Regions from separate parts of the Candidatus Endoriftia persephonae genome, predicted to be linked through region 1. Evidence: predicted binding sites of a transcription regulator. Region 1 holds the regulator's gene; the other holds the start of a gene.
The links. The regulator FNR, encoded in region 1, switches genes on or off when oxygen is low (the NO sensors DNR and NnrR bind a similar motif). The targets are predictions, from matches to a motif close to TTGATNTANATCAA.
Positions count from the first base shown of each region.

Region 2: a site for FNR is predicted at 5,444-5,457, ahead of napF (ferredoxin-type protein NapF). Genes of this name have one in related genera too.

Region 1 covers NZ_CP090569.1:1,008,141-1,023,449, forward strand. The annotation lists gene L0Y14_RS04555 (hypothetical protein) at 1-321, shown strand, start outside; gene L0Y14_RS04560 (DUF2145 domain-containing protein) at 323-1,111, shown strand; gene L0Y14_RS04565 (putative Ig domain-containing protein) at 1,207-4,770, opposite strand; gene L0Y14_RS04570 (mechanosensitive ion channel family protein) at 5,154-6,239, opposite strand; gene L0Y14_RS04575 (hypothetical protein) at 6,330-6,518, opposite strand; gene L0Y14_RS04580 (lytic transglycosylase) at 6,654-8,357, opposite strand; gene L0Y14_RS04585 (class I SAM-dependent methyltransferase) at 8,566-9,303, shown strand; gene rnhA (ribonuclease HI) at 9,296-9,739, shown strand; gene dnaQ (DNA polymerase III subunit epsilon) at 9,736-10,452, shown strand; gene fnr (fumarate/nitrate reduction transcriptional regulator Fnr) at 10,467-11,228, opposite strand; gene L0Y14_RS04605 (sulfur globule family protein) at 11,474-11,824, opposite strand; gene L0Y14_RS04610 (CTP synthase) at 12,156-13,787, shown strand; gene kdsA (3-deoxy-8-phosphooctulonate synthase) at 13,784-14,620, shown strand; gene eno (phosphopyruvate hydratase) at 14,699-15,309, shown strand, end outside.
Region 2 covers NZ_CP090569.1:1,508,009-1,523,317, reverse strand. The annotation lists gene L0Y14_RS06910 (nitrate reductase cytochrome c-type subunit) at 1-141, opposite strand, end outside; gene napH (quinol dehydrogenase ferredoxin subunit NapH) at 195-1,103, opposite strand; gene napG (ferredoxin-type protein NapG) at 1,103-1,963, opposite strand; gene napA (nitrate reductase catalytic subunit NapA) at 2,050-4,530, opposite strand; gene L0Y14_RS06890 (chaperone NapD) at 4,574-4,843, opposite strand; gene napF (ferredoxin-type protein NapF) at 4,840-5,388, opposite strand; gene narL (two-component system response regulator NarL) at 5,697-6,350, opposite strand; gene L0Y14_RS06875 (type IV pili methyl-accepting chemotaxis transducer N-terminal domain-containing protein) at 6,343-8,244, opposite strand; gene L0Y14_RS06870 (Crp/Fnr family transcriptional regulator) at 8,354-9,058, opposite strand; gene ccmA (cytochrome c biogenesis heme-transporting ATPase CcmA) at 9,539-10,192, shown strand; gene ccmB (heme exporter protein CcmB) at 10,189-10,872, shown strand; gene L0Y14_RS06855 (heme ABC transporter permease) at 10,874-11,620, shown strand; gene ccmD (heme exporter protein CcmD) at 11,617-11,784, shown strand; gene ccmE (cytochrome c maturation protein CcmE) at 11,781-12,248, shown strand; gene L0Y14_RS06840 (heme lyase CcmF/NrfE family subunit) at 12,245-14,242, shown strand; gene L0Y14_RS06835 (DsbE family thiol:disulfide interchange protein) at 14,242-14,787, shown strand; gene L0Y14_RS06830 (cytochrome c-type biogenesis protein) at 14,784-15,266, shown strand; gene ccmI (c-type cytochrome biogenesis protein CcmI) at 15,263-15,309, shown strand, end outside.

The DNA.
Region 1 (15,309 bases):
TCAACCCTTGTCGCCCTCACGCTTGTTTTTTCCACCCAGCAGAGCGCTGCCGAGGGCAGTATGGGCCACTCAGCCGCTGCTGTGCATCATTCGGCCGAAGGGCTGGGATATGCCAGCATTGCTGGTGCGCAGGTTGTCTCCGGGGTGGTGGCGGTGCCACTGATGGGCAGTGGTCAGCTCGGTCAGGCCAGCGGTGCGCTGGGGGATGTGCTGTGGGCGACGGCCAATGACAGGGCGCGGCCGTTGCCGGTCACCGACAAGGTAATCAGCGCCGGGCCTGCGCCGGATCAGGCATTACAGTTGCAACAGGGAGGTGAGTGAGATGCGTACACTTCGAGTATTTCTGATGCTGCTTCTGCTCAGCGTTAGTGGATTGAGCATCGCCGGCAGTGGTAGTGGTGCGGAGGGTGCTGAACTGCGTTTCGATCCCGTGCAGACCGCAAGGCTGGCGAAACAGGTGGAGTACCTGGCCGCAGAACGGGGGGCGCGGGTGATCATCCTCGGCCGGGTGGGGCGGCCTGCTGATCAGTTGCCGGAGGGCGTGGAGTTCACCCATGTGGCTTTTGCGGTCTACTCGCAGATCACCACCGATGAGGGTGTCCAGCTGCCAGGTTATGTGGTGTATAACCTCTACCAGCGCGCCGATCAACCGGATGTGAGTGATCTGGTACGGGACTATCCGGCCGACTTTTTCGTCGCGGTTGAGCAACTCAAGGCGGGTATTATCATCCCCACTCCTGAGATGCAGCGCCGCCTGCTGCAGGTGATCGCCTCGGAGAGCTATAGCAAGTTGCACAATCCTGCCTATTCGGTGAGTGCAAATCCATACAATTCCCAGTTTCAGAATTGTACAGAGCACACTCTGGATGTGCTCAATGCGGCGCTCTACCAGACCGATGATGTGGCGCAGATCAAGGCCAACAACCGCGCCTACTTCAAGGCACAGCGGCTTTCGGTGGCACCACTGAAGCTCATGCTGGGTGCGCTGCTGATGCCCGATCTGTCGCTGCAGGACCATCAGGGGCCGCTGCAGACCGCTACCTTCAGCACTATTGCCGCCTATATGGAGAAGTATGGATTGGCCGATGAGGTGATCCGACTTGGCATGTAGTGATCCTGCAGGCCCTTGCGGAAGCAAACATGGGTGATCGTCAGGCAAAAAAAAGCGGGGCTCCGGTTTTTCCGGAGCCCCGCTATTTGGGTTTATCAGTTACCCGATTCGAAGGCGCCGACGTCAGGGGCGCTGCCGTTGTACTTCAGGCTCACGCCCTGGCCACTATTCCAGCTGAGTGAGCGGTCGAGAGTCAGGGTGTTGGTGTTGTAATCGATGCTGACAACTCTGGCAGCCTGACTGTCACCATCCAGCATGATCTCATCCCCCTGCTCGCCGGGGATGTCGAAGCCATCATAGAAGAAGCTGGCATCCTCGACCGGCAATTCGGTGCCGCTGCCGGCGCTCAGGGTCTGGGTCAGGATGGTACCGGCGTCGATTAGCGGGCTGTCGTTTTGCAGACGGAAATCGCGGCCGCTTTCGTCAATAAAGCGGGCGTCTGTGACCACCGATCCGTTGCGGAAGTTGCTGTCCCCGCTGTTCCACTCTGCGATGGTGCGCTGCGAGGTGGAGGTACGATTGCCGTTGCCCTTGACCGCCAGGAATTCCTGGTCACCACTGGCGTTGACGAAGATATTGGTGTCGAACTCATAACCGTCGCTACGATCGATGTAGGCCTGTACCGGCTTGCCCTTCAGGGTATTGTTCCACCAGTCCCAACGGCTGTCGTTGTTGACGAAGCTGCTGCCGCCGAGCAGGTTGTTTTTGAAGATGTTATCGAAGAACTTGTCACCGCCTGGCTGCAACCAGGTGCCGGCGAACTCGGAGGAGTGCATTACGTTGTTGTAGACCCGGTTGCCCCAGTTGTTTTTCGCTTCGACGCCATAGATCGCCATGCGTAGGCCGGGGCCAGTGGTGTCGTGGAAACGGTTGAGGCGGATGATGCCCTGCTGACCGGCATACTGGATGCCGGAAAAGGGTGACTTGTTGCCGGAGTTGGCGGTGTAGTCGAACTCATTGCCCTCGATCAGATTGCGGCGGGTCGAGTCATACTTATAGGTCTTGACCTGACCATCGCAATCGTAGACCTCACCGTCCTTCTGCTGATCGTTATAGAAGTAGTTGTTGCGCAGCACATTGTAGTTACCGCAGCGGATATCCCACAGTGCATGGTGGGCGTTGCGAATGGAGTTGCCCGCCACCAGATTGCGTTCCGAATCAACCAACGAGAGTGCATCGTCCGCGTTGTCCTCTAGGGTGTTGTTGAGGAAACGGTTGTGGCTGGCGTGGAAGAAGAAGATACCGGCCTTGGAGCCTGCAGTGTCGTAGGCCTGGCTGAAGCTGTTGTCACGCACGATGTTGTTATGCGCCTCCAGAAAGTAGAGCCAGCGTCCCACCTTTTCGACGGTGAAGCCCTGGATTACCACATACTCCCGGTCGGTCAGGTCGATGGCGGGCTTGAGAGTGGCGCCGGTGATGGTGACTGTCTCCGAGTCATAGTTGCGGAAGGTGACATAGTTGCCGGCCGCGCCATCGTTGCGCACCTTCAGCTGCTCCTTGAAGCGGCCTTCGCGGACATAGACGGTGTCGCCTGCCTGGGCGACGGCTGTGGCACCACTGAAGGAGTCGAAGGCGGTGTCGCTGCCACCGCCGCAGCTGCGGTCGATGATGGAGTAGTCGGTGCAGCTGGAGCTGCTGATCTGGTTGTCCACATAGTAGTTGTTCCCTGAACCACCAGCGCCGATTGCCTCAGATACGTTGATTGAGAAGGCGGGCAGGGCGACGCTGGATTGGCCATCTGTGACCTGGATGGTGATCCCGGAGTAGCTGCCCACATCGCCGCTCTGCGGGGTACCGCTGAGGGTGCCGGTATTGGTGTCGAACTGTGCCCAGGAGGGCAGGCTGCTGATGCTAAAGTCGAGATCATCGCCATCCGGGTCTGCAGCGCTGGGAGTAAAGCTGTAACCACTGCCAGCTTCGACTGAACGGGTGGGGTTGCCGCTGATGGAAGGGGCAGCACTGCTGGCTCCAACTTCGATGGAGAAGGCAGCGAGTGAGCTGCTGGCCTGACCGTCAGTCACTATCAGAGTGATGTTTTGGTAGACGCCAGCGTCACCCGTGCCAGGGGTGCCAGAGAGTTGCCCGGTCTGGTCGTTGAAGCTGGCCCAGGAGGGCAGGTTGGTGATGCTGAAGCTGAGTGCATCGCCATCCGGATCGCTGGCGCTGGGGGTAAAACTGTAGTTGCTGTTTTCTGCCACGCTGGAACTCGGGCTGCCGGAGATCGATGGCGCGCTGTTGCTGTTGCCACCAGAGGATGAGCCGTCGGTTACCTCGATGTTGAATACGATGTCGGCATTTGCATGGCCGTCGAAGACGCCGATGCGCACGTTCTGGTAGAGGCCCAGATCATTGGAGCTGGGGGTGCCGGTTATGGTGCCGTTTTCGGGGGCAAAGACAGCCCAGGATGGCAGGTTGGTGACATTGAAACTGAGTTGATCACCATCCGCATCGCTGGCGGTAGGGGTGAAGTTGAAAGTGGAATTCACCGCTACGCTGCTGACCGGTGTGCCGGAGATCAGCGGTGCCCGGTTGGGCCCGGCGCCCTGATTACCTGCCTGGATGATGCCGCCAAGCCGTACCTCCTGTAGATAGCGAGTGGAACCCACGAGTGAGGAGAAATCGTTGCTGACCGTATCGGGCAGAACCTGATCTACTGCTGTTGGGGTAACATTGCCGGAGAGCCGGTCGAGTGCATCGGCGAGGGCGGTCAGATTAGCGCTGTTGTCTACTTGGCGGGCGGCTGCCACCGAGCGGCGCGCCTGCTCGATCATGCGGCGGTTGATGCGTACATCCCCGGTCCGTTGGGTAACGGCGGGGGCGGTGGTCTGGATGGCACCGTCGAGAGCCGTGCTGGCGTCGACGTTATTGACCTTCAGGCGGTTGTGCATCGCTTCGTAGAGCACCTCGCTGGAGATTACGTGCAGCAGGGCGGCATAGCGCTGGCTGGCAGCATCGTCACCTTCACCGTCGAGGCTGCCATCCACCAGATCGTCGGCGAGAGCATCCATCACTTCATCTACGGTTACATTGCTGCTCAGCGCGTTGTCGCGTACCCGTCGTAGAGCCTCCGCCAGGGTCTCACTTGATTTGATCATCATCGGCAGATTGTTGTTGGTCAGTGAAGCGGTGATCGGGTCCGCCATCAGGGCGGGATCGAAACCGAAGTTAAGCAGTTCGATGACGGTGTCCCTGGCATTACTGACATTGCTGCTGGTGAGGCCGCCCTTGGCACGAGCCAGCTTGACGATCATGCTCGAATGGGGGTTGAGGTTAGCGTTCGACTGGGAGGCGTTGACGACCGTCGATTCCAGCTGGAAGTCCGGTGCCATGCCAGTCACCAGGTCGATGCCGCCTTCCGCTTCGATGGTGAGAGGGAAGGCGTTGGTGGGCACGCTGACATCAAACGAGTAACGTGCCATGCCATCTGAAGTGGTGGTGGCGAGGATGTTGTTGGAGGCGTCCCGCAGACGTACGGTTGCGTTAATAATGGGGCCGTCCCCCACGCTGCCACCGATGTTCAGTTGGGTGGTCTGTTCGCTGCCGCCACCGCTGTCGCCGATCGCCGGGGCAGTGCTGCTGTCACTACCGCCGCAGCCAGCCAGCAGCAGTGCGCTCAGCAGGGTGGGGATAAAAATTCGATTGATGCTAGGTGCGTACATGGTGGCACTCCGGTATGCGACTCAGTTGGTGCAAAGGTACGGAATCGGTGTAAAGAATTCCGACATCTGTGTCACATAGCACGGCTGAAAATTATGGATCTGAAGGTCGCTGGTGTGAATCGTGGGCTGCTTCTCATTAAGAGTGCGGTTTTTTTCACACCAATTGGGAAATGAAATCTTGTTGGCAAATGGTGAGGATTGGTCGGCAAAAGTGGTGATGTGAGCTGGCTCTCATCTGAAGTATCACTTTTGGCATCGATTGAGATTGGCCACTCCAGGAGTGCTGCTGGTTCAGAATTCGATACTCTGCTCCACCTTGGTACCGGCGTGGGGCAGAGTCAGGTCGGGAGGTGTTTCGCGGGGTTGCGTCGGAGGTGATGAGATTATTCTGGTCGCTCCAGAGGCGGTGTCTCTTTGATGTAGAGATCCTGTTTGCTGTAGGGGATCTCGATCCCCTCCCGGTTGAAGCCATTGTAGATGGCGGTCAGCAGACGGTCGACGGCCTGGCCGCGCAGCCTCGGCTCATCGACCCAGCAAAGTAGTTCGAAGTCGAGGCTGGAGCCGCCCAGGGCGCGAAATCGTACCCGGGGTGCAGGGTCTGAGCAGATCAGTGAATCCTGTTCGGCGATGCTGGTGAGCAGCTGGCGCACCTGCTCCACATCAGATCCATAGGCGGCTCCTACTGGCACCCGGATGCGATATTTCGGGTGAGGGCCGCCGCTTTCATTGATCACCTTAGCGTTGCCCATTATCGAGTTGGGGATGGTCAACTCCACATCATCGCGGGTCAGCATGCGGGTGCTGCGGATACCGATATGGGTAACCGCGCCCCGTTCGCCGCTGTCGAGCACGATATAGTCACCGATCTTATAAGGGCTGTCGGCGAGGATCAGCACCCCGGAGAAGAGGTTGGCTAGGGTGTCTTTGGCGGCGAAACCGACTGCGATGCCGACGATGCCGGCAGAGGCGAGCCAGGCGCTCATATCGATGCCCCAGGAGATGAAGATAAGGTAGAGCGCGATCGCAATGATCAGCAGTACCATCAGATTTTCGAACAGCGGCAGGGTTTGTGCTTGGATGTAGTTGAAGCGATGCGGATCGGCGGCGAGTGCCTGCAGGCCTGAGCGGGAGAGGCTGATGGCGAAGCGCATCCAGACGAAGATGCCGATAGTTTGCAGCAGCGCGATAGTCAGATGTTGGCTTGGTTCGCTGAGCGGCAGAAGATGTACCGCGATGGAGAAACCGGTCATCAGGATGGTGTAGAAGAGCGGTGTCTTGAGAGCGTCGACCAGAGCGTCGTCGAACTGGGCGCGGGTCAGTCCGGCGAGGCGCTTGAGGATACCCAGCAGGATCCAACTGATGCCCTTCGCCAGCAGCAGAGTGACGATAACAACCAGCAAGGACTGCAGATAGGGTTGATCGGGAAACTGGGCCAGCAGTGGCAGAACTTTGGCTTCAATCGACTCCATTGCGATCCTCTGCACTGTCAATAGGGATTGCAGAGGATTCTACCCCCTTGCGGGGGTTGTGAGGCATGGAAAATCTAAAGTGGACTCAGCTTAGCAATTGAATAGGCGCTCGATAGCGTCCAGTCCATCCTGCACGATCTCATCCAGCTCCTGGGGATCATCATCGTGCTCGTATGCGAGCATTGAGTAGGCGGCGAGGGATTTTAGGCCCAGCGCGATCTTGCTGACATCTGCGAGATTGAGGTCCGTGTTGGCCCTCAGGCTGCATTCTTCGCTCATGATACTGCCTCCGCGAATAATGGTAGGAGGCGTTATTGTTACTGGGTCAGCCGCCAGGCTGTCAAAGTGAGAGTTGCCTTGGATTGATCCTGGTCAACAATTGCTGCTGTTTTGTGATCCCGGTTCGCTCCAGCGCTACAGAGTTTGTGCTGTCACATCCACATAGAGACGGATCTTCTGTCCCGGCTGTAGATATTTTTCCGGTAGCTTATTCCACTTCCTGAGATCAGCCACGCTGACCCGGAAACGCTTTGCAATACGTGCCAGCGAGTCGCCGCGCCGGACCTTGTAGGCGATCTTGCTGCGCGTTCCGCTGGGTTGAGTGGTGGGCAGGGAGACGTGGGTAGAGGTGGCCTTGTTCACCCAGAACACCAGTTTCTGACCGGGTCGGATCGGGTCGCCGGGCGCCATGCCATTCCACTTTGCCAGCTTGCGATAGCTGATTCCATGACGCTTGGCGATCTCCCAGAAACTGTCGCCTTTTTGTACGATGTAGATCTGCTTGTTGCCCTTGCGGGACTTGCTCAGCAGCTTGTTTTTGCGCTGTTTGCTGCTCAAGGCGTAGTGGTTGAGGCGCTTGGTGGAGATCGGAATCAACAGGTGTTTGCCGGCGCGAATCTGATTGCCTTTCAGGTTGTTGACCTGTTGCAGCAGCTTGGTGGTGGTGCCGTGTTTGCGGGCGATCACGCTGAGGCTGTCGCCGCTGCGGATCTTGTAGCGTTTCCATCGCAGCCGCTTCTCTGCAGGCAGTGTCTCCAGCTCGGTGAGAAAGCCCTCTACCTTGTCGAGAGGTAGATTGAGCTGGTGCGGGCCGGCCGGGTCCGTGGCCCAGCGGTTGAAACCGGGGTTGAGCAGGTAGAGCTGTTCGATATCGATATCGGCCATCTCTGCGGCCAGTGCCAGGTCGAGCTGGGATTGGATGTCGATGGTCGCGAAATGGGGTTGGTCTGGGAGTGGTTTCAGGCTGATGCCGTGTTGCTCAGGATTGGCAAAGATGGCGCTGATCGCAAGTAGACGTGGCACATAGGCGCTGGTCTCCTTCGGTAGCTTGAGTGACCAGAAGTCGGTGGGCTTGCCCTTTTTCTGATTGCGGCGGATCGCCTTGCGCACATTGCCGGCGCCGCAGTTATAGGCGGCCAGCGCCAGTTCCCAGTCGCCGTCGAATTGTTGGTTGAGCGCCTGCAGATAGTCGAGGGCCGAGTGGGTGGCGGCAACAATGTCGCGGCGACCGTCATACCACCAGTTCTGCTTCAATCCGTAGAGGCGCCCGGTGGAGGGGATGAATTGCCAGAGGCCGGCAGCACGCCCGGGGGAGTAGGCGAAGGGCTGGAAGGCGCTCTCCACTGCGGGTAGCAGGGCGAGTTCGGTTGGCATCTGGCGCTTGTCGATCTCCTCCAGAATAAAGTGGAGGTAGGGAGCGGCGCGTTCCTGCAGTCTGCCAAGGTATTCTGGGTGGCTAGTGTACCAGTCGATCTCCCGTTGTACCCGGGCGTCTGCTGGGATCGGCAGTGAGAGGCCGAGTTGCAGACGCCGCCAGAGATCCTGCGGCGCTGGAGCTTCGGGCTCCCTGAAGGTGATCTGGTCAGAGAGCTCAGGGGGCTCGGTCAGGATCGGCTCAGGAGTGGACGTCTCGGAGATTTGCGGCTCTGCATCAGCGGGAGGAGTGGCAGGAGCGGCTGAAATAAGCTGCTGGCTGGCTTGGGTGGCGGCTTCTGTGACTGCCTGGCTATTATCTGCGTCTGCAGTGGCCTGCGGTAACAGGCTCATTGCCTGGCTGGAGGAGATGGCTGCGCTTGCCAGGAGGAGAGTAAGCGCGCGAACCGCGGTGATCTGCTGCATGGCAAGCCCCTGTCCCGTTTGAATGTGCCGATCGTCGAGGCTGGCAAATATAGGCAAATTGGCGATTAATTTCCATTTTCATATGCGCATCGTCCAGAATATGGGAATTATTATCACTGTAGATTAGGGGCAAACTGAGGAGTCTCTGGATGAATTTGGGCCGCAAGACTGCCGGCCATGATTCATTAGAGGCTCCCTGAGGTAAAGCATGCAGAGAGAGCTCCAAGCCTGGTTCGCGAGGATGCCAGGACAGGTGTTGGCAGAGCAGGAGCAGGCGTTGATCGAGGAGTGGGGAAGCAGCCTGTTTGGTTACCATGTGGTGCAGCTAGGTGCCCCCGCCGCGACGATGGACCTGCTGGCCACGTCACCCGCCCGGCATCGCATTCTGCTCAGCAAGGAGGACGGCGCAGGCGGCGCAAGTCCGGCTCTGATAGGCGACTGCACACGCCTGCCGTTTGCCACCGACAGCGTGGACGGCGTGGTGTTGCCCCATACCCTCGATTACTCGACTGATCCGCACCAGGCATTGCGGGAGGTGGAACGTATCCTGATACCAGAGGGGAGGGTGCTGATCACTGGCTTCAATCCGTGGAGTCTGTGGGGGATGTGGCAGCTGTTTCGGCTGCGTCGCAGGCAGCCCCCCTGGTGTGGTCATTTCTTCGGTGCGGGACGTATTCAGGACTGGCTTTCGCTGCTCGGCTTCGGCCTTGAGCGGATCGACTGGCTGATGTACCGTCCGCCCCTTGCCAGTCGGCAGCTGATGGAGCGGCTGGCCTTCCTGGAGAAGAGTGGCGCGCGTTTCTGGCCGATGCTGGGCGGTGTCTATCTGATTCAGGCGGTCAAGCGCACCTCGACCCTGACGCCTCTGCGACCGCGCTGGCGCATGGGCAAACAGGTGTTGCCGGCAAATGCAGTTGAACCCACCACAAGAAATTTACATGAATGATTTGATTGAGATTTTTACTGACGGTGCCTGCAAGGGCAATCCGGGGCCCGGCGGCTGGGGCGCGTTGTTGCGCTTCGGCTCACATGAAAAACGCCTCTGCGGCGGAGAGCCGGAGACCACCAACAACCGCATGGAGCTGATGGCGGTGATCCAGGCCCTGCGCGCTCTGAAGCGTGCCAGCCGGGCGCGTGTCACCACCGATTCGCAGTATGTGAAGAACGGCATCACCCAGTGGATCCACAACTGGAAGCGCAATGGCTGGAAAACGGCGGCAAAAAAACCGGTCAAGAACGCCGACCTGTGGCGCGAGTTGGATCAGGAGGTGGCGCAGCATCAGGTTGAGTGGGCCTGGATAAAAGGGCACAGCGGTCATCCTGAAAATGAGCTGGCGGATCAGCTGGCCAATCAGGGCATAGAGGGGTTGCGGTCACGATGAGACAGATTGTCCTGGATACAGAAACCACCGGTCTGGAGCCGCAGCAGGGCCACAGGATCATCGAGATCGGCTGTGTCGAGATGATCGATCGCCGTCTCAGCGGCAACAACTTCCATCAGTATCTGCAGCCCGATCGAGAGATCGATGCTGGTGCCATCGAGGTGCATGGCATCACCAATGAATTCCTTGCCGACAAACCGCGTTTTGCCGATCTGGCCGCAGATTTTCTCGACTATATTCGTGGTGCCGAGCTGATCATCCACAATGCGCCCTTCGATGTGGGGTTTCTGAACCACGAGTTACAGCTGATGGGGGCGGATTCGCCGCCGATCGGGGAGCTGTGCGCGGTAATCGATACCCTGGTGATGGCGAAGAAGATGCACCCGGGGCAGCGCAACAGCCTGGATGCACTCTGTAAACGCTACGATGTCGACAACACTCAGCGGGAACTCCACGGCGCGCTGCTCGATGCGGAGATCCTCGCCGATGTCTATCTGGCGATGACCGGTGGACAGGCTACTCTCTCCCTTGAGATGACCCGTGCTGAAGGGGAATCAACGGGCGATGTGGATGGGGGGATCCGGCGACTGTCAGCAGGTCGGCCAGCCCTCAAGGTGGTCAAGGCAAATGCTGTCGAGCTAGAGTTGCACGAGGCTCGTCTCGAGGCTATGGGGGAGGGGTGTATCTGGAGAAAAGAACTGCCTGTCGAGTGATCTGGCAGGAGTCTTTAAGCCCTTGATTGATTCGATGTGCGAACGCTATCGATTCCGTGAATGATATCGTTGAGTCGGGGCAGATCGAGTAACTGTACATGTTTTCGCTCGACCTTGAGTAAGCCCTCCTCCTGAAAGCGGGTGAAGAGCCGGCTGACTGTCTCCACCGCCAGTCCTAGATAGTTGCCGATCTCGTGGCGGGACATGCTGAGGAAGAAATCGGTAGCGGAAAAGCCACGCTTTTTGAAGCGCTCGGAAAAGCTCAGAAGGAAGGTGGCAAGGCGCTCTTCGGCACTCTTTTTGCCAAGCAGGGTGAGCATCTCTGTTTCCTGGCCGATCTCCCGGCTCAGCAGACAATACATCTGGTGTTGCAGGCTGGGCATGGCGCTGCTCAGCTCTTCGAGACTATCGAATGGGATCTCACAGACAGCAGTGGTCTCAAGGGCTCTAGCAGAGCAGCTGTGACGCTCGTTCTGGATCGCATCGAGTCCGATTAATTCGCCGGGAAGATGGAAGCCAAGCACCTGCTCGCTGCCATCTTCGCTTGGGGAGTAGGTCTTGACAGATCCGCTGGTGATGACTCGCAGACTGTGGAAATCATCACCTTCGCGGAATAGGTGGTCGCCACGGTGGAAGGGACGACCGCGTTTAACGATGCTGTCGAGCCTCTCTACATCATCCGGTTCCAACGCAACCGGCAGGCAGAGGGTTGCAAGACTGCAGTTTTTGCAGGCGACTTTGAGGTTCTCGAAAGAGACGACTTTCCGATTGGGCAAGCTACAACTCCGATGCCGGCATGAGATTTCAGCTCTCAATGGTGGATGGGGCTATTCTCCAAAGGTTATTGAGTTGGATCAAGCAATTTACGTATCGGATGTTGAGTGAAGGAATGATTTTTGCCAACAAATAACGCGGCTGTTCCCATGAAACCCGCCATCGGTCGCCGGATGGGGTGAGCTGAAGGCAATAAAAAAGGCCGAACCCGAAGCGGGCCGGCCCTTTTTACTATGCAACCGATCCTTTACTTGGATTCGGCCTGCGGAGCGGCGGGAGGCGGAGCCGGGTAGCCGTAAGGTGCGCCATAGGGAGCACCATAGCCATAAGGTGCGCCGTAACCGTAAGGTGCGCCATAGCCGTAGGGGCCGCCATAGTAATCACGGTAGCTATTGTAGCCGCGACCATAGCTGTTGCCACGGGCGTTGCCGCTCATGCCAAAGCTGAAGTCACCGGAGCCGTCGCCATAGCCATCACCCCAGCCGTCGTTGCCGTAGCCACGGTTGCCGCCCCAGGGGCCACCGCCCCACCAGGCAGAAGCAGCGGAAGATGCAACAATCAGTGCAGCTGCACCCACGACTTTTGAAAACTTCATCATATTTCCTTCCTCAACGTTCAGTGGATAGTTTGCCCGACTACAATGCCCCGTTGGGTGTTTGGAAATGACCCGCGAAGATCCTTCCGTACCGCTTGTTATCTATTTCCCCGCCGCCTGCGCGCCAGGTTGGCATTTATAGTTAAGCTGCGAAAATCGCCACCTGATTATAGTTGGGAGTAGGGGATATTCAACACCCGAGTGCAAGATAAACCCACCACGATGTCCAGCACTTTTGGGGGTATGCCATCCATGATGTGAATTGAGGGAAGCGGCTCGATCTGTTAATGTTTGCGCCCGTCCAGTTTTCTTCCTTTCCCAACACCCGAATGGCATGAGCAGATTCATTTTTATTACGGGCGGAGTCGTCTCCTCCCTTGGCAAAGGTATTGCTGCTGCCTCACTGGCAGCGCTGTTGGAAGCGCGTGGCCTCAAGGTCACCCTGATCAAGCTTGATCCCTACATCAATGTCGATCCGGGTACCATGAGCCCGTTTCAGCATGGCGAGGTGTTCGTCACCGAAGATGGTGCTGAGACAGATCTCGATCTGGGTCACTATGAGCGCTTCGTGCGCACCACCATGGGGAAGAACAACAACTTCACCACCGGTCAGATCTACGAGAGCGTGATCCGCAAGGAGCGTCGCGGCGACTACCTGGGTGGTACGGTGCAGGTGATTCCCCACATCACCAACGAGATCAAGGAGAGTGTGCTGCTCGGTGCGGGTGATGCCGACGTCTGTCTGGTGGAGATCGGCGGCACTGTGGGTGACATCGAGTCGCTGCCGTTTCTCGAGGCGATCCGCCAGATGGGGGTGGAGCTTGGCCATCAGCACGCCCTTTTCATGCATCTGACTCTGGTGCCCTACATCAAGGTGTCGGGCGAGATCAAGACCAAGCCGACCCAGCACTCAGTAAAAGAGCTGCGCTCCATCGGCATCCAGCCCGACATCCTGGTCTGCCGCTCGGAAAAACCGCTGCCCGAGGGCGAACGCAAGAAGATCGCCCTGTTCACCAATGTGGCGGAAGAGGCGGTTTTCTCCGCGGTGGATGCCGACTCAATCTACCGCATCCCGTTGATGCTGCATGCGCAGAACCTCGACGAGGTGGCGGTCAAGCTGCTGGGGCTGGATCTGCCTGCCGCCGACCTTAGCGAGTGGCAGGGCTACATAGACGGCTACGATGCCCTGCATGACGAGGTCCACGTGGCGATGGTGGGCAAATATGTGCATCTCACCGAAGCCTATAAGTCGCTCTCCGAGGCGCTCACCCACGCTGGCGTACATACTGGCAGCAAGGTGAAGATCCACTATATCGACTCCGAAAAGCTGGAGCAGGATGTGGGCGATCAACTGCGGGGGATGGATGCGATTCTGGTCCCCGGCGGCTTTGGCGAGCGTGGTGTGGAGGGTAAGATCGCTGCCGTCCGCTTCGCCCGCGAACAGGGCATCCCCTACCTGGGTATCTGTCTTGGCATGCAGGTGGCGGTGATCGAGTACGCGCGCAACGTGGCCGGTCTGACAGACGCGCACAGCACCGAATTCAATCCCGATTCCCCGAATCCGGTGATCGCCCTGATCACCGAGTGGCTGAATGCCGACGGTAAGCGCGAGCAACGGGATGAGAACTCCGACTTGGGCGGTACCATGCGTCTGGGTGGCCAGGAGTGTCGTCTGGAGCCCGACAGCAAGGTACGTGAACTCTATGGCGAGGAGGTGATCGTCGAGCGCCACCGTCATCGCTACGAATTCAACAACAGCTATCTCGACCGCATCGTCACCGCCGGCATGAAGATCGCCGGTCGCTCCATCGACGGCCGTCTGATGGAGATCGTCGAGATCCCCGACCACCCCTGGTTTATCGCCTGTCAGTTCCACCCGGAGTTCACCTCCCGGCCGCGCTATGGGCATCCACTCTTCTCCGGCTTCATCGAGGCGGCGCGCAAACACCGGGATGCGACAGCATGAACCTGTGTGGCTTCCCCGTCGGTCTCGATCAGCCGCTGTTTCTGATCGCTGGTCCCTGCGTCATCGAGAGTGAACAGCTGGCGCTGGATACCGCCGGCCAGCTGCAGGAGATCACCACAGCGCTGGGCATCCCCTTCATCTACAAGTCATCGTTCGACAAGGCGAATCGCTCCTCTGCCGGCAGCTACCGCGGCCCCGGTATGGAGCAGGGGCTGAAGATCCTGGAGCAGGTCAAGTCGAGCCTGGGGCTGCCGCTGCTGACCGATGTGCATGAGGATACCCCGCTGGATGAGGTCGCCGCGGTGGTCGATGTGCTGCAGACCCCGGCATTCCTCTGCCGTCAGACCAATTTTATCCAGGCCGTGGCTCGCCAGGGGCGGCCGGTAAATATCAAGAAGGGGCAGTTTCTTGCCCCCTGGGATATGAAAAACGTGGTCGACAAGGCGCGGGCAGTGGGCAACGAGCAGATTATGGTCTGCGAGCGCGGCGTTTCCTTCGGCTACAATAACCTGGTCTCCGACATGCGCGCCTTGGCGGTGATGCGTGAGACCAGCTGCCCGGTGGTGTTCGATGCCACCCATTCGGTGCAGCTGCCGGGGGGGCAGGGCAGCAGTTCGGGCGGCCAGCGCGAGCATGTGCCGGTGCTAGCGCGGGCAGCGGTGGCGGCGGGGGTGTCCGGCCTCTTCATGGAGACCCATCCCGATCCGGAGCAGGCGCTCAGTGATGGTCCCAACTCCTGGCCGCTGGACAAGCTACAGAGGCTGCTCGAAACGCTGCTGGAGATCGACCGGACGGTGAAGCGGCATGGCTTTGCCGAGCTGGCGCTGCAGTGACGGCCGGGCGGAAAGCTGACGCCCTGCTGCCTAACCTCCAAAAACCAAAAGTTTTCTGATTCGATAGACGGAGACAAAATGTCCGAGATTGTTGATATTCGCGGTCGGGAGATCCTCGACTCACGCGGCAACCCCACCATCGAGGCCGATGTGATCACCGCCGACGGCGCCATTGGCCGCGCCATGGTTCCCTCCGGGGCCTCCACCGGCTCCCGTGAGGCGCTGGAGATGCGCGACGGTGACAACAGCCGTTACCTCGGTAAAGGTGTGTTGAATGCGGTCGGCAACGTCAACGGCCCGCTGCGCGACGCCCTGATCGGTCAGGAAGTCACCGATCAGACCGCGCTGGATAACACTATGCTGGCGTTGGATGGCACCGATAACAAGTCCAAACTGGGCGCCAACGCGCTGCTTGGCGTCTCCATGGCGGCGGCCCACGCCGCAGCCCAGGAGCGCGCCCTGCCGCTCTACCGTTCGCTCTCCGCCGGTCCCTACCGGATGCCGGTGCCGATGATGAATATCATCAACGGCGGGGCGCATGCCGACAACAGCGTCGACCTGCAGGAGTTCATGATCCTGCCGGTAGGTGCCGGCTCGATCCGCGAGGCGGTGCGCTACGGCGCCGAGGTATTCCACGCGCTGAAGTCGGTCCTGAAGGGCAAGGGGATGAACACCTCGGTGGGCGATGA
Region 2 (15,309 bases), 500 kb from region 1:
CTGAACCTTCTTCTTCGCGGGCGTTACGGCCATTGCCTCAAGATCGTCATTACCACGCAGAGACATTACTTCCGACATGGCTGATGCTGTAAAGAACAGAGTCAGCAGTGCCACCATCATGACCAGAATAGTTTTCTTCATTTCATTCTCCATCATCACTCTATATGTGAGTTGCGAATTCATAAGCAGACCCATCAGGCACGGGCCCCCTGTTTCTCAATCACCTCGGGGTTCAACCTTTTGACCTCGGAGACAGAACGACCGCCATAACTAAAAACATCTTTCGCGCAAATATCGATACAACGTCCACAATTGGTGCAATCGGAAAAGAGGATCACCGGGCTTATGCCCTTGCTTGCCCCTTTCAATGCCGGTTTGATCACCTGCGGTTCGGGGCAGACAACGAAACATTCCATGCAGTCATTGCACTCCGCCCTGTTGCTGGCGTTGACCCGCAACAGGCTTCGCTTTCCAATCAAATTGTAGAAAGCACCGACCGGACAGAGACGCCCACACCACCCTTCCTTGGCCACCAGCAAATCAAAGAGAAAGACCCCCAATATCACCATCCAGGCCGCCCCCATTCCGAAGACGATACCTCGAAACATCATGGAGACCGGGTTGATCAGTTCCCAGACGATGCCCCCGGATACCACCAACGGCAGAATCAGAGTCAAGGCAAGCATCCAGTAACGGGCATTACGGGAGATCTGAGAGGTCGTCCTGATACCCAGTTTTCGACGCAGCCAGCTAGCCAGATCGGTGATCATATTCACCGGGCAAACCCAGGAACAGTAGACCCGTCCGCCAACTACGAAGTAGAAGAGCAGCACGAGCACCACACCTATGATGGCGGCAGTCTCGGGTACCACACCGGAAAGTACCGCTTGCAGCAGCACATGCGGATCGGTCAGTGGCAATATGTCCAGCGTCAGACTTGAGGCCAGATTACCTTTCACAATCCACACCCCGAAGATGGGGCCGGCGAGGAACAGGGCGAGTATCCCCAGTTGACTCAAACGGCGCAGGATCAGCCATTTATGGGCCTTGATCCAGCCCTTGGCCGCAATGGAATCGTCACCTAATGTCGTCAGATCAACCATTACTTGTCATCCATAAAACCGCTATTGAGTGTGTCCAGAGGATTGGAAGAGAACGGCGTCTCCTCCGGTTTCTCTTCGATGATCAGCCCTTCGCCCTGCAGGTCGTAGCGTACCCCCTCGGGGAGGTTGTACTGATGCTCTACGTCCGGCGTGACCAAGGCCTCACCCGCTTTCTCTTTCTCCTTCCAGCCAAGCCGGTAATGTTTACCCAGTTCGCCCTTCGCTAGATCGGTCGGAAACACCTTGATTGCCGCCTCATCCAGAATGCAGGCCCGTTCGCAGAGACCGCAGCCGGTACAGGCGTCGGAGTGCACCACTGGTATGAACAGCGCGTGCTTTCCTGACCTGACGTTGTGCTGCATATTCAGCGTTATGGCTTTACCCCGAATTGGGCAGACATTGAAACAGACCTCACAGCGAAGACCGTGAAAGGCAATGCAGGTCTCCTGATCCACCACCACCGCAAGCCCCATACGGGAGTCCTCGATATTGGTGAGACCATGATCCAAGGCATTGGTCGGACAGGCGACGATACAGGGGATGTCCTCACACATCTCGCAAGGCCCGGTGCGGGCTACGAAATAAGGAGTCCCCGTTGCCACGTCGTCACCAACCTCACCAAGGAACAGGATGTCGTACGGACAGTCCCGTACGCACAACCCGCAACGGATACAGGCACCCAGAAAGTCCTCTTCCGGCAGCGCACCCGGTGGCCGGATATAGTGGGCAGGCAGGGCTGAGGCTCTATTGGAGTAGATCCCCAGACCCATGCCGACCAATCCGACCCCACAGGCTGTCTTGAGCATGTTGCCCAGGAACTGCCGTCGGTTCATCTCATGTTTTTTGTCTGTATCTGACATTACTGACTTGTTGGGTTGCTATCGATTACGCGTTTTTTCAGTTATGACGATCTCCGGTCTGGCGAACCAGACCGGATCCTGTCCGCCTAGGCCTTACTGATCTTCACCGCACACTTCTTGTAATCCGTCTCTTTCGAGAGCGGATCAGTGGCATCGAGGGTCAGTTTGTTGACCAGACGACCGGCGTCGAACCAGGGGATGAAGACCAACCCATCCGGCACCTTGTTGCGCCCTTTGGTATCCACCCGGCAGACAATCTCGCCACGACGCGAAGTGATCTTGGCCATTTGCCCATTACGCAGTTTGCGCTTCTTGGCGTCCTTCTTGCTCATGAAAACCACGGCATCCGGTACGGCACGATAGAGCTCGGGCACACGCCGGGTCATGGAACCTGAGTGCCAGTGTTCCAGAACACGACCGGTGCAGAGCCACAGATTGTATTCCTTGTCTGGACTCTCTGCCGCTGGCTCGTAGGGACCGAAGATGATGTTCGCCTTCTTGTCCTTCCTGCCGTAGAACTGTACACCGCTGCCTTTGGCCACATGCGGATCGTAACCTTCGCGGAAACGCCACAGTGTCTCCTTGCCGTTAACTACCGGCCAACGGATACCGCGTGCTTTATGATAGGCATCAAACTCGGCCATCTCATGGCCCTTCTTGAGAATGTTGGGCGCGGAGTTGAACAGCCGGTACTCTTCGAACAGACCCTTCTGTGCGTAAAAACCGAAGTGGTCCATCTCATCGTTGGCATACTCGTTGCCATCAGAGTCGGTCACCTTCTGTTTCGGGAACTTGTCGACTTGACCATTGGTGTAGAGAACGTCGTAAAGCCTCTTGCCGGCATATTCTGGTTTCTTGGCGATAAGATCCTCCGGCCATACATCTTCCACTTTGACATACTTGGAGAATTCCATGAGCTGCCACAGGTCAGATTTGGACTCGCCAGGAGCAGCAACCTGCTGGCGCCAGAACTGAGTGCGACGTTCGGCGTTACCGTAGGCGCCCTCCTTCTCAATCCACATGGCGGTCGGCAGGATCAGGTCAGCAGCCTGGGCCGATACCGTCGGATAGGGATCAGAAACGGTGATGAAATTTTCGGGTCTGCGCCAACCAGGATAGGACTCATCGTTCATGTTGGCAGCGGCTTGCATGTTGTTGTTACACATCACCCAGAAGCAGTTCATCTTGCCGTCTTTGAGCGCACGATGCATGGCAACCGCATGAATCAAAGTCTTGCCCATGACCGGATCCTTGGCACGGGGAATAGTGCCTTCCGGCAACTTCCATATCTTCTCGGCGAATTTGCAATGTGCGTCCTTCTTGACGACGAGGTCAGCCGGCAGACGATGGGTGAAGGTGCCTACCTCGCGGGCGGTGCCACAAGCAGAAGGCTGACCGGTCAGTGAGAAGGGGCTATTGCCAGGCTCGGAGATCTTGCCCATCAGCAGATGGATGTTGTAGACCAGGCCATTCATCCACACACCACGTGTGTGCTGGTTCATACCCATGGTCCAGTAAGAAGAGACCTTCTTGTTGGGATCGGCATAGGCTTTGGCCAGACGTTCCAGGTTCTTCTTCGGCACGCCGGACATCTTGCTGGCTTTTTCAAGGGTGTATTCCGAAACAGCCTTTGCATACTCTTCGAAGCTGACCTTATTGAACTTGCCCTTATTGGGGTTCTTGGCCGCCTTCTGCCTGGGATCACTGGGACGCAGGCCATAACCAATATCAGTCGTCGTGATATTGAAGTTGACATGTTTACCAATGAAGTCCTTGTTATAGGCCTTGTTCTGGATGATGTAGTTGGCGATGTAGTTGGCGATCGCCAGATCGGTCTGTGGTGTAAACACCATGCCATTATCAGCCAGCTCAAAGCAGCGATGCTTATAGGTGGAGAGCACATGCACTTCACAGCCCGGCTTGGTCAGACGCGTGTCGGTAAGACGTGACCAGAGGATCGGGTGCATCTCTGCCATGTTGGCACCCCAGAGCACGAATACATCGGCGTGTTCCAGATCGTCATAGCAGCCCATGGGCTCGTCAATGCCGAACCCGCGCATGAAAGCACCTACAGCAGACGCCATACAGTGGCGAGCATTGGGATCGAGGCTGTTGGAACGAAAGCCCGCCTTGATAAGCTTGGATGCGGCATAGCCTTCCCAAACGGTCCACTGTCCGGAGCCAAACATACCGACACCCTTCGGACCCTTAGCCTTACGGGCTGCCACCCACTTCTCGGCCATCGTCTTGAACGCCTCGTCCCAGGAAACCGCCTCGAACTTGCCGTTCTTATCGTACTTGCCGTTTTTCTTGCGCAGCATCGGCGTGGTCAGGCGATCTTTTCCGTAGAGAATCTTCGGCAGGAAATAACCCTTGATGCAGTTCAGGCCTTTGTTGACTGGCGCATCAGGGTCACCCTGACTGGCCACAACCTTGCCGTCTTTGACACCCATGAGAACGCTACAACCGGTACCGCAGTAGCGGCAGGCTGCTTTATCCCAACGGATACCATCATCACCTTCGGCTGCCGTAGCGGTTTTAATCGCCGGCAGGGTTACACCTGCCACCGAAGCCGCTGCAGCGACTGCATTGCTCTTAATAAAATCACGTCTAGTTAATTTCACGTTTCATCTCCTCCATTGATTCTTCACCACCATAGTGATAAATCAAAACTGTGCTAACGACCCCTTCTACATCTCTAAGCGCGTTCATCGTGTCGGAGACAGGTGAGAGCTCTTCCCCCTCATCCTCAACCGTCACGATCAGCTTGCCGACATCCTCACCTCCGTGGACCTCGACACCTGTCATCTCCGCCAATCGCTGAGAGACAACAGCTCCATTCTCCGGCTTGGTATGGACTACCAGACTACAGATATTCATGCTTGTTTAGCTCCTCCCACGGATGCTTGTGCTTCTGTCACCGCCGTCTCCGGCAGCCTATGGATTTGAATGGATTGAGTGGGGCAGATGGCGATGCACTCGCCACAGCCAGTGCATTCAGTTTCGTCCAACAGCGGGCGCGCCTTGCCACCAATCTCCAGCTTGAAGCGGATCACCGAGTCATCGCAGGCCTCCCCACAGCTGCGGCAGACAACCCCGTTGAGTGAAAGACAGTTGTCCTGGATCTGCGCGATGAGGTTCCAGGGTGCCTGCTCGAGATCATCAAAAAAGGCCAGCACCCCATGGGTGCAGGCCTTCACACAATCGCCACAAAAGGTGCAGCCGCCCTGACTGAAATCGACTTCTGGAAAACCGCCCTGGCCGCGCTTGAGAATGGTTTCGGAACAGGCTGCGATGCACGCATCGCAGCGTTCGCATGCATCAACAAAGCGAAACTCATCCGGCGCCCAGGGTGGCCGAACAATTTGACGAGAGCCCCGAAGATCGCCTCGAAGCAGCTGTATCCTGTTGATTGATGTTGTCACAAAAGATACCCCCAACGGATTAGGGAAATCCTGTCACTAATGAGTACGCGCAGCTTTGATATCAATCAATAATGCATTCATAAAAAATAAATAATTTACTTAACAATCAATGAGATGCCCATTATTTGGTAGCGCGCAAATACCCAGTTTTTGATATCAATTACCTATTTTTTGGTATATCCGTCCTTTTTATATATCATTTTATTGAACGATCCATTCAGAACAGCCACTTCTCACTGGAACGATTCAATTATTGAGGTTTACCACAATTTTTTAGTCTCACGCCCAATCATGCCATCCGGATTGAATTACTTTTCCAGATTTTTCAGCGCCCACACTGCAGCCTCCACCCGGGAATGGAGGTTGAGCTTTTTCAGCAGATGTTTGACATGCACCTTGACCGTTCCCTCTTTAATATCCAACTCCTTGGAGATCAAGCGATTGCTCATGCCGCAGGAGATCAGCCCTAGAATCTCCTGCTCCCGTGCGGTCAGTTCTACCTCGGCCAGGGCCTTAGGGGCTTCCGCCTCCTCCCGCAGGGCTCGCGCCAGCAGTTGTGTCAGGCGATCACTGATCACCACCTTGCCCTGCACCGCACTGCGCAAACACTCGAGAATATCCTCCGGCTCCATGTCCTTGAGCAAATAGCCATCGGCGCCAAGTCGTAGCGCGGCCACCACATCCTCTTCGTTGTCCGACACGCTCAACATCAGGATGCGTGAGTCGAGTTCCATCTGCTTGATCGCCTTGAGGGTCTCGATCCCGTTCATCCCCTTCATATTGATATCCAGCAGGATCAGATCGGGGTTCAGTTCAACTGCTAGGCGCAGTCCATTCTCGCCGTTAGCAGCCTCACCAATGAGTTGTAGCGACGCCTCCATGTCGATGAGATCTGCCACCCCCTTGCGAAACAGTGGATGGTCGTCAATGGCGAGAACGGAGTAGGTCTGCTGCTCATTCATAGCTTATTTTCTGGATTAGGTTTTCGTGGGAGAGCGTATGGTCACTGTCGGCGATGGAGAAGCTCAGCAGGACGCGGGTACCGCCGCTCTCCGGCTCGTTAATCATCAGCTCGGCCCCCAGCCAGTTGGCACGCTCCTGCATAATCGGCAGGCCATAGTGCTGCATCATGTCGCCCTCTTCATCAATGCCGATGCCGACGCCGTCATCCTCCACCAGGATGGTGACAATGCCGTCCATATCACATTCGATCTTGACCAGAGCACGGGTGGCATTGGCATGGCGGATCACATTCGACAACGCCTCGCGGATGATCTGGATGACATGGATCTCGGCATTCGGACTGAAGCGGCAGTTGGCGATGCGATCAATCAGTTCAATCTCCAGGCCGCCCCTCTCACGATACTCGCGCACTGTCTCATCCAAAGCCGCCCCAAGCCCCGCCTCGCTCATCCGCAGACGGAAGGTGGTCAGCAGCTCCCGCAGCTGGCGATAGGCGCCATTCAGTGCGGAGCGCAACACACCGGAGATCAACAGCAGATCATCCTTCGCCTGCTCTTCCGAGACCGCCTTCTCCAGCCGACTCACCTGGATCTTTAGATAGGAGAGCGATTGAGCCAGAGAGTCATGCAATTCGCGGGCGATCACACTGCGCTCCTCCAGCAGCGACAGCATACGGTTTTGCGAGACCCGCTGCGACAAATTGATCGCCATCGCGATATGGCTGGCGACCGTCTCCAACAGCCGTTGCTGCCACTCCTCCAGCTCTTGCTCAACATTAAACTCCACCAGCAGCACCCCATACTGCTGCTGCTGATCGCGGATCGCCGTGGAGAAGACGTTGACGCACTCGCCCCCCTCACAATCTACTTTAAAAGTATGGGTTTCGCCGTTACCGAGACAGCGCGAACAGTCCCCTCCTCCCGATATCTGCCGCTCGATATCGACCGGACTGGTGGAGGCGAGGCGGAAGGCCTGCCTGTCCCCCACCTGCCCCAGGCAGATGGTCCCACTGCGCACCCCCATCGCCTGTTCGATATCGTGGATCAGAGACTTCAGCACCTCGTCGCTCAGGGAGGAGTCGCTGAAGCGCTTGGCGGTGATATAGAGCAGCTCCAGCGAGCGATTGCTTCGCTCCAAATTAAGGGTCTTCTCCCTGACCCGCGCCTCAAGTCCTTCATAGAGCTTCGAGAGATCCGCCGCCATCACATTGAAGGCATCTCCCAGTTGCCCCAACTCATCCTCACTCGAATGATGACTGCGCACTGAGAAATCTCCACGTCGCGCCGCCCGGGCACAGACCAATAGATCTTTGAGCGGATTGAGCACGGTACGTTTGGTGAGATAGATACTGACTAGCGCCACAAATAGGGTCAGCATCAGAGCGACCAGCTGGATCAGCCTGAGCTGACGATTCTGCGCCTCGGCATCAAGCTCAAGCGCCTCGACAAAATGGTGGATATTGTCAACAAAACTATCGACATGGGAGAGATAGTAGTGACGTTGCTGGGCAATCTGCTGCGCGATGCCCCGCTCGCCAAATGCCGCAGAGGTCAGCTCAAGATAGACCTTGAGGTTGGGGTGGATCTCCCACTGCCACCGCTTCTCCACCCTGTTGTAGGCCTGGGTCACAGACTCACTAGGACCTTTAGTCAATACGGTATGGATACGCGGGCTGAATAGGCGGCGCTCGAACTCTGCAACCAGCTTGCGGGTCACCTCGCCACTCCTTGGCATATCACCAGGAATGCCGTTCGCCATACTGCTGGCAATGCGGTAGGACTGCATGCGCAGGGTGCCAGCCTGATTGATCGCCGCGGCAAATCCCTCACTGGTGTCAGCGATGAACACCGAGCTGAGCATACCTATGACTGCAAGGGCAAAGATGGTTGCCATTGCAATCCCGAGACGCAGCAAAAGCGACCGTTTCAAAGATCAGGCCTCACTCAATTTCGCCAGCTCAGAATAACACCTACGCCAGCCACTGGCCCTGCCTATGAGATAGTCACCCTCGACAATCGAGGCAGCGCAATCGATCCAGGTCATGGATTGCAACCCGATTACGGCTGACCTGGATCAGTCCGTTAGCGGAGAGCCGATGCAGTTCACGAGAAAAAGTCTCCGGCGTCAGATCGAGTGTCGAGGCGACAACCGACTTGGGGGCAGGAAGGGTCACCTCGATGACCAGTTCGTGAGGCGATTTGTCGGCCGCTATCCCGGCGAGATAACTCGCGACCCGCTGCGTGGCGGACTTGAGGCAGCAGGTCTCCAGATCCCCAACCAATCCATACAACTTAACGCTCATATGACGCAGCATTCTGTCGGCAAACTCAGGCCAGGTTTGCACCGCCTCTCGTATCAACGCCCGCCGCAACACCAACGCCTCACCATCTAACATGGCATAGGTAGTGACACGTGCCGGCTGCTCCGTAAAGAGTGTCGACGCACCGAAAGCCCCCCCCCGCGAGATGATACGAATCACCCGCTCAGCGCCATCCGCAGAAAAAATGCTCTGTTTCACCTGGCCCGACATCACCAGATAAAATCCGGCTGAAGTCGACCCACTGTCATAGACCAGCTGGCCGCGCTTGAATGCCAACACACTGGCTCCGGCCTCCAAGAACTCCAGAATCTCCTGCGCCAACCCGTTGAACGGATCACACTTAGAGATAAAGGTCTGATGAGGATGGACTGTGACCCTAATATCCATAAACCTCGGCTCCTTCTGAATAACTAGGCTCCAAGCCAGGAGCACGAGTCTCAATCAGAACGGACCCCTGGTCAACTGGAGAACTGACGGTTTCCATGTTTCACCAAGCGGGTGCTTTTTACGTTGACAATTGTCAATGGCATATTAGGCAGGCTGAATATTTCTATATTCTACTTCAGCGAGATACCCACCCATGAATACAACAACATACCCATTAATTAGTAGCTCCCAAGAAACAGCTTGCGACAGGGACAGCGCACACTACCGCCTGGTTGACAGGCACGCCTCGCACTCCCCCAGCCAATAAAATGGTGTTTTGTACGGTTGAGTGGCCCAGAGCGATCGGGTATGGTTGCGGCCTAGCGGATTTCGGCCTGTTCGACCAACCATTTAGCACAACAGAATAAAGCGGATGCAAGCTAGGGGATCCCTAAACGAAGCAGATTCGTTCAGAGGTTCCCTAGACATCGGCACACAGACGTGACATCGAGCGCCCCCAACCCCACAGCAACACCTGTCTTCGAGGCCAGATCACTGGAGTGCATCCGTGACGACCGAGTGCTATTTGAAGACCTCAGCTTCTGCATCAATCCCGGTCAGGCACTGGTTTTGGAGGGCCGCAACGGCAGCGGCAAGACTTCGCTGCTGCGTATCCTCTGCGGTATCCGGCTGCCGGAATCGGGACAACTGCTGTGGCAGGGCGAGGACATATTCAAACTTGGCCCCGAGTTCCATGAGCATATCTCCTATCTGGGGCACAAAGACGGCAGCAAACTCGATCTCACCCCGCTGGAAAATCTGCGCATCGCCCGCGGCCTGGGCAAGGCAAAAGAGGGCATCTCCCTGGAGGACGCTCTGGACCAGGTTGGCCTCTACGGCTTCGAAGATGTACCGACCCGCAACATGTCGGCGGGCCAGCAGCGCCGTCTCGCCATCGCCCGGCTGTTGGTCACCGAGGCGAAACTGTGGATCCTCGACGAGCCCTTCACCTCCCTCGACCGCAAAGGCATAGAGCATATGGAACGGCTATTCGAGAACCATCTGCGCAACGGAGGCATGGCTGCCATGACCACCCACCACCGCATCGGCTTCCAGAAGGTCGACCTGGTCAGGATCAACCTCTCCGAACGATGAGCACACTCTCTCTTACCAGCGCCTTTGGCCTACTGCTGAAGCGCGACCTAACCCTCGCCTACCGGCGGCGATCAGAGATGATCAATCCGCTGCTGTTCTTCGTTCTAGTGAGCGCCATGTTCCCCCTCGGCATCGGCAACGATCCGAAACTGATCCAGGCAGTGGGGCCGGGGGTGGTCTGGGTGGCCGCCCTGCTGGCCGCTCTGCTCTCACTCGACAGCATGTTTCGCTCCGATTTCGAAGACGGCTCGCTGGAGCAGTTCATGCTCAGCGCCCACCCGGTCTCGATCCTGGTGCTGGCAAAGATCCTCGCCCACTGGCTGATCACCGGGCTGCCGCTGTTCATCGTCGCACCACTGCTGGCGATCATGCTGAACATCCCAACTGAGGCGATCGGCACGCTGATGCTGACCCTAGTGCTGGGCACCCCGGTGCTGAGCCTGATCGGCTCTTTCGGGGTGGCGCTGACCGTGGGACTACGACGCGGCGGGGTGATCCTGTCGCTGTTGGTGCTGCCCCTCTATGTGCCAGTGCTGATCTTTGCCACCGATGCGGTGCAGACCGCGATCGTTGGCATCCCCACCACTGCACAGATCTCCATCCTGGCTGCCATGCTGGTTGGCTCCCTGGCATTGGCCCCGCTGGCCACCGCCGCTTCTCTGAGAATCAGTCTGAGTTGATATGATCGTTCGATTCTTTCACCAAATGGGCTCGCCCCGTTACTTTTATAATGTCGCCGGCAAGATGATCCCTTGGTTTGCCGTCTCATTCCTGCTGACTCTGCTTGCCGGCCTCTACTACGGGTTGTTTGTCGCCCCCGCTGATTATCAGCAGGGTGAGAGCTATCGCATCATGTATATCCATGTGCCGGCAGCCTGGATGTCAATGTTCATCTATATAGTGATGGCGGTTGGCGGACTGATCAGCCTGGTCTGGCGGATCAAGATGACTGAGATCATCATCATCAGCAGCGCCGGGATAGGCGCCTCTTTCACCTTTCTGGCGCTGGTCACGGGCTCCCTGTGGGGCAAGCCGATGTGGGGTGCCTGGTGGGTCTGGGACGCACGACTCACATCTGAGCTGCTGCTGCTGTTCCTCTATCTCGGCATCATCGCCCTCTACAGTGCCATCGAAGACAAGCGGGTGGCAGCCCGGGCGATCTCGATCCTGGCCCTAGTAGGGGTGGTCAATATCCCGATCATCCACTTCTCCGTGGAGTGGTGGAACACCCTGCATCAGACCTCTTCAGTGACCATGAGCGGCAAGTCTGCCATGAGCACCAGCATGCTGATCCCGCTGCTGATTATGTCGATCTCTTTTAAACTTTATTACGGCGCCGTGGTCCTAATGCGCGCGCGTGCCGAAATCCTCGAGCGTGAGCGCAACACCCGCTGGGTGCGGGAGCTGGTGGAGGCTGAGGTAAAATGAGCGAATTTTTCAACATGGGCGGCTACGCCATGTATGTCTGGCCCTCCTACGGGCTGACCTTCGTCATCCTGCTCGTGCACTTTATCGCGCCGCTATTGCAGCGCAAGCGCACCCTGAATGACATTGCCCGCAAGATCCGTCGGGACAGGAGAAAACAGCAATGAATCCGATCCGCAAGAAACGCCTCACCCTGATCGGCATGATGGTCGCCGGTATCGGCGTTGCCGCCTGGCTGGCGCTCAACGCCTTCGATGAGAACCTGATGTTCTTCTTCTCCCCCAGTGAGGTAGTTGCCGGCGAGGCCCCCACCGGCCACCCATTCCGGGTCGGCGGACTGGTGACAACAGGCAGCGTCAAACGCAAACCGGACGGGCTCACCACCGCCTTCACCGTCACCGACAACAAGGCCACTGTAACAGTCGAATATACCGGCATCCTGCCCGATCTGTTCCGCGAGGGCCAGGGCATAGTCGCAATGGGGCAACTCAACCCGGAAGGCACTTTCATCGCCAGTGAAGTACTGGCCAAACACGACGAAAACTACATGCCGCCTGAGGTGGCCGCCGCCCTGAAGACCAGCCACGAAGAGGGTGTGAACAAGATGCAGCAGCAGGTACAGATCCAGTGATACCAGAAATCGGCCACTATGCGCTGATCTTGGCGCTCAGCCTGGCGATCATCCAGGCAATCATTCCCCTTACCGGCTCCTACACCAACTCCTCAGCACAGATGGCGCTGTCGAGGCCGCTGGCCTGGGGGCAGCTGCTGTTTCTCAGCATCGCCCTGGTGGTGCTGGCCAACGCCTTTCTGCAGAACGACTTCTCGGTGCTCTATGTCGCTCAGCACGGCAACACCAAACTGCCCGATATCTACAAGGTCTCGGCGGTGTGGGGTGCCCACGAGGGCTCGCTGCTGCTGTGGGCCTTCCTGCTCTCCGCCTGGAGCGCTGCCATCGCCACTTTCAGCCGCAACCTGCCACTACCGATGGTGGCGCGGGTACTGTCAGTGATGGGCATGATCAGCATCGGCTTTCTGCTGTTCATGCTGCTCACCTCCAACCCCTTCGACCGAATGTTTCCGGTGCCTTTTGAAGGGCGCGAACTCAACCCGATGCTGCAGGATCCGGGGCTGGCGATCCACCCGCCGCTACTCTACATGGGTTATGTCGGTTTCTCGGTGGCCTTTGCGTTTGCCATCGCCGCACTGCTTGGTGGCAAGCTGGACGCCGCCTGGGCACGCTGGTCGCGCCCCTGGACCACGGTGGCCTGGGTGTTTCTCACACTCGGCATCGCGTTGGGCTCCTGGTGGGCCTACTACGAGCTTGGCTGGGGCGGCTGGTGGTTCTGGGACCCGGTAGAGAACGCATCTTTCATGCCCTGGCTGGTGGGCACCGCACTGATCCACTCGCTGGCAGTGACCGAGAAACGAGGCGCCTTCAAGAGCTGGACCGTGCTACTGGCGCTGTTCGCTTTCTCCCTGAGCCTGCTCGGCACCTTCCTGGTCCGCTCCGGGGTACTCACCTCGGTTCACTCCTTCGCCGCCGATCCGGCCCGCGGCCTGTTTATCTTGATCTTCCTGCTGGTGGTGATCGGCGGTTCGCTGATGCTCTACGCCTGGCGCGCGCCTTACATCACCGGCGGCGGACGTTTTGATATGGTCTCGCGGGAGTCGTTCCTGCTCGCCAACAACCTACTGCTGTCGGTGTTCGCCGGGCTGGTTCTGCTCGGTACTCTGGCACCGCTGATCTATGATGCGATGCAGTGGGGCAAGATCTCGGTGGGCTTCCCCTGGTTCAACAAGATGTTCGTGCTGCTCACCCCGTTCCTCGCACTGTTCGTCGGCATTGGCCCGCATGCGCGCTGGAAACACAGCGAGCCGACACAGCTGGTACGCCAGCTGCGCACCGCTTTCCTGATCAGCCTCGCCTTCGGCGCGATCACCCTGCTGCCGTTCTTCAGCGGCGGTGAGTGGCGGGTGGCACTGGGCATGGGGCTGGCGATGTGGATCGCCACCAGCCATGTGGTCAGCGTCAAAGACCGCCTCAAGCACAAGCAGGGCATGGCAGGTTTTCTCAAGGATCTGGCCGCTGGTGGACGCAGCTACTATGGCATGGTGCTGGCCCATCTTGGCGTCGCAATGTTCGTGGTCGGCGTCACCCTAGTCTCCAACTACGGCATCGAGAGCGACGTCCGCATGTCACCCGGCGATAGCGCCAAGATCGCCGGTTACACCTTCAAGTTTGGCGGTGTCAGCGACTACCCCGGACCCAACTACAATGCTCATCGCGGACGCTTCGAGGTAAGCCAGGAGGGTCAGCTGATCGCCGTGCTGGAGCCGGAGAAGCGCACCTACTTCGTGCAGACCCGGCCAATGACCGAGGCGGCCATCGAATGGGGCCTGACCCGCGACCTCTACGTCTCCCTGGGTGAACCCCTTGGCAACGGCGACTGGAGCCTGCGTCTCTACTACAAACCCTATGTGCGCTGGATCTGGCTAGGCGCCCTGCTGATGGCACTGGGCGGCATTCTAGCGATCACCGATCGACGCTACCGCACCGCCCGCAAGCGCGCCGCCCAGCGCGTCCCGGCGGCAAGTACCAAGACTATCGTGGAGGCAAATTGATGGGCCGCTATCTCAGATTCCTCATCCCTCTGGCGATCTTCGCTGTGATCGCCGCCTTCCTCTTCAAAGGGCTCGACATGAACCCGCGGGAGATCCCCTCGCCGCTGATCGGCAAGCAGGTGCCGGAATTCTCCCTGCCGAGCCTGCGCGATCCCGCGGTCATGATCAGTGACAAGGATCTGCGTGGTAAGGTTTATCTGCTCAACGTCTGGGCCACCTGGTGTGTCTCCTGCCGCGCCGAGCACAAGACCCTGGTACAGCTCAGCCGCATGGACCAGGTGGAGATCTATGGCCTCAACTGGAAGGATGATCGCGCTGGCGCCTTGACCTGGCTGCAACAGCTGGGAGACCCCTACATGGCCAATATCTTCGACAAGAAGGGTCGCACCGCCATCGACCTAGGGGTCTACGGCGCCCCCGAGACCTTTGTGGTCGATGCCAATGGCATTATCCGCTACAAGTATGCCGGTCCACTCTCCATCGAACTGATACGCGAGCAGATCCTGCCACTGGTCAAAAAGCTAAAACAGGGAGGTGGAGTATGATCCGTTCCACCATTTTCGCCCTGTGTCTGCTGCTGGTTGCGGCCAGCGCCAGCGCCGGAACCCTGGCTGAGTTCACCTTCGACGATCCGCAACAGACCCAGGCTTTCCGTGAGCTGACAGAAAAGCTGCGCTGCCTGGTCTGCCAGAATGAGTCGATCGCCGGCTCCAACGCCGAACTGGCCCAGGATCTACGCCAGGAGATCTACGAAATGATGCAGCAGGGCCAGAGCAAGGAGCAGATCCTCAGCTTCATGGTGGCCCGTTACGGCGATTTCGTACTCTACGACCCACCGGTCAAACCCTCCACCTATCCGCTCTGGTTCGGCCCGCTGATCCTGCTGCTGATCGGCGCGGTACTACTGGCACGCACCCTGCTGCGCAAGAAGCAGGCCAGTGAAACCGAGCTGGATGCGGAGGAGCAGGCACGACTGCAAAGCCTACTCAAACAATCGTCTGAACCCGGGAACAGCGATAAATGACTCTCTTTTGGACCATCGCGGCGGGGCTCACGCTGCTCGCCAT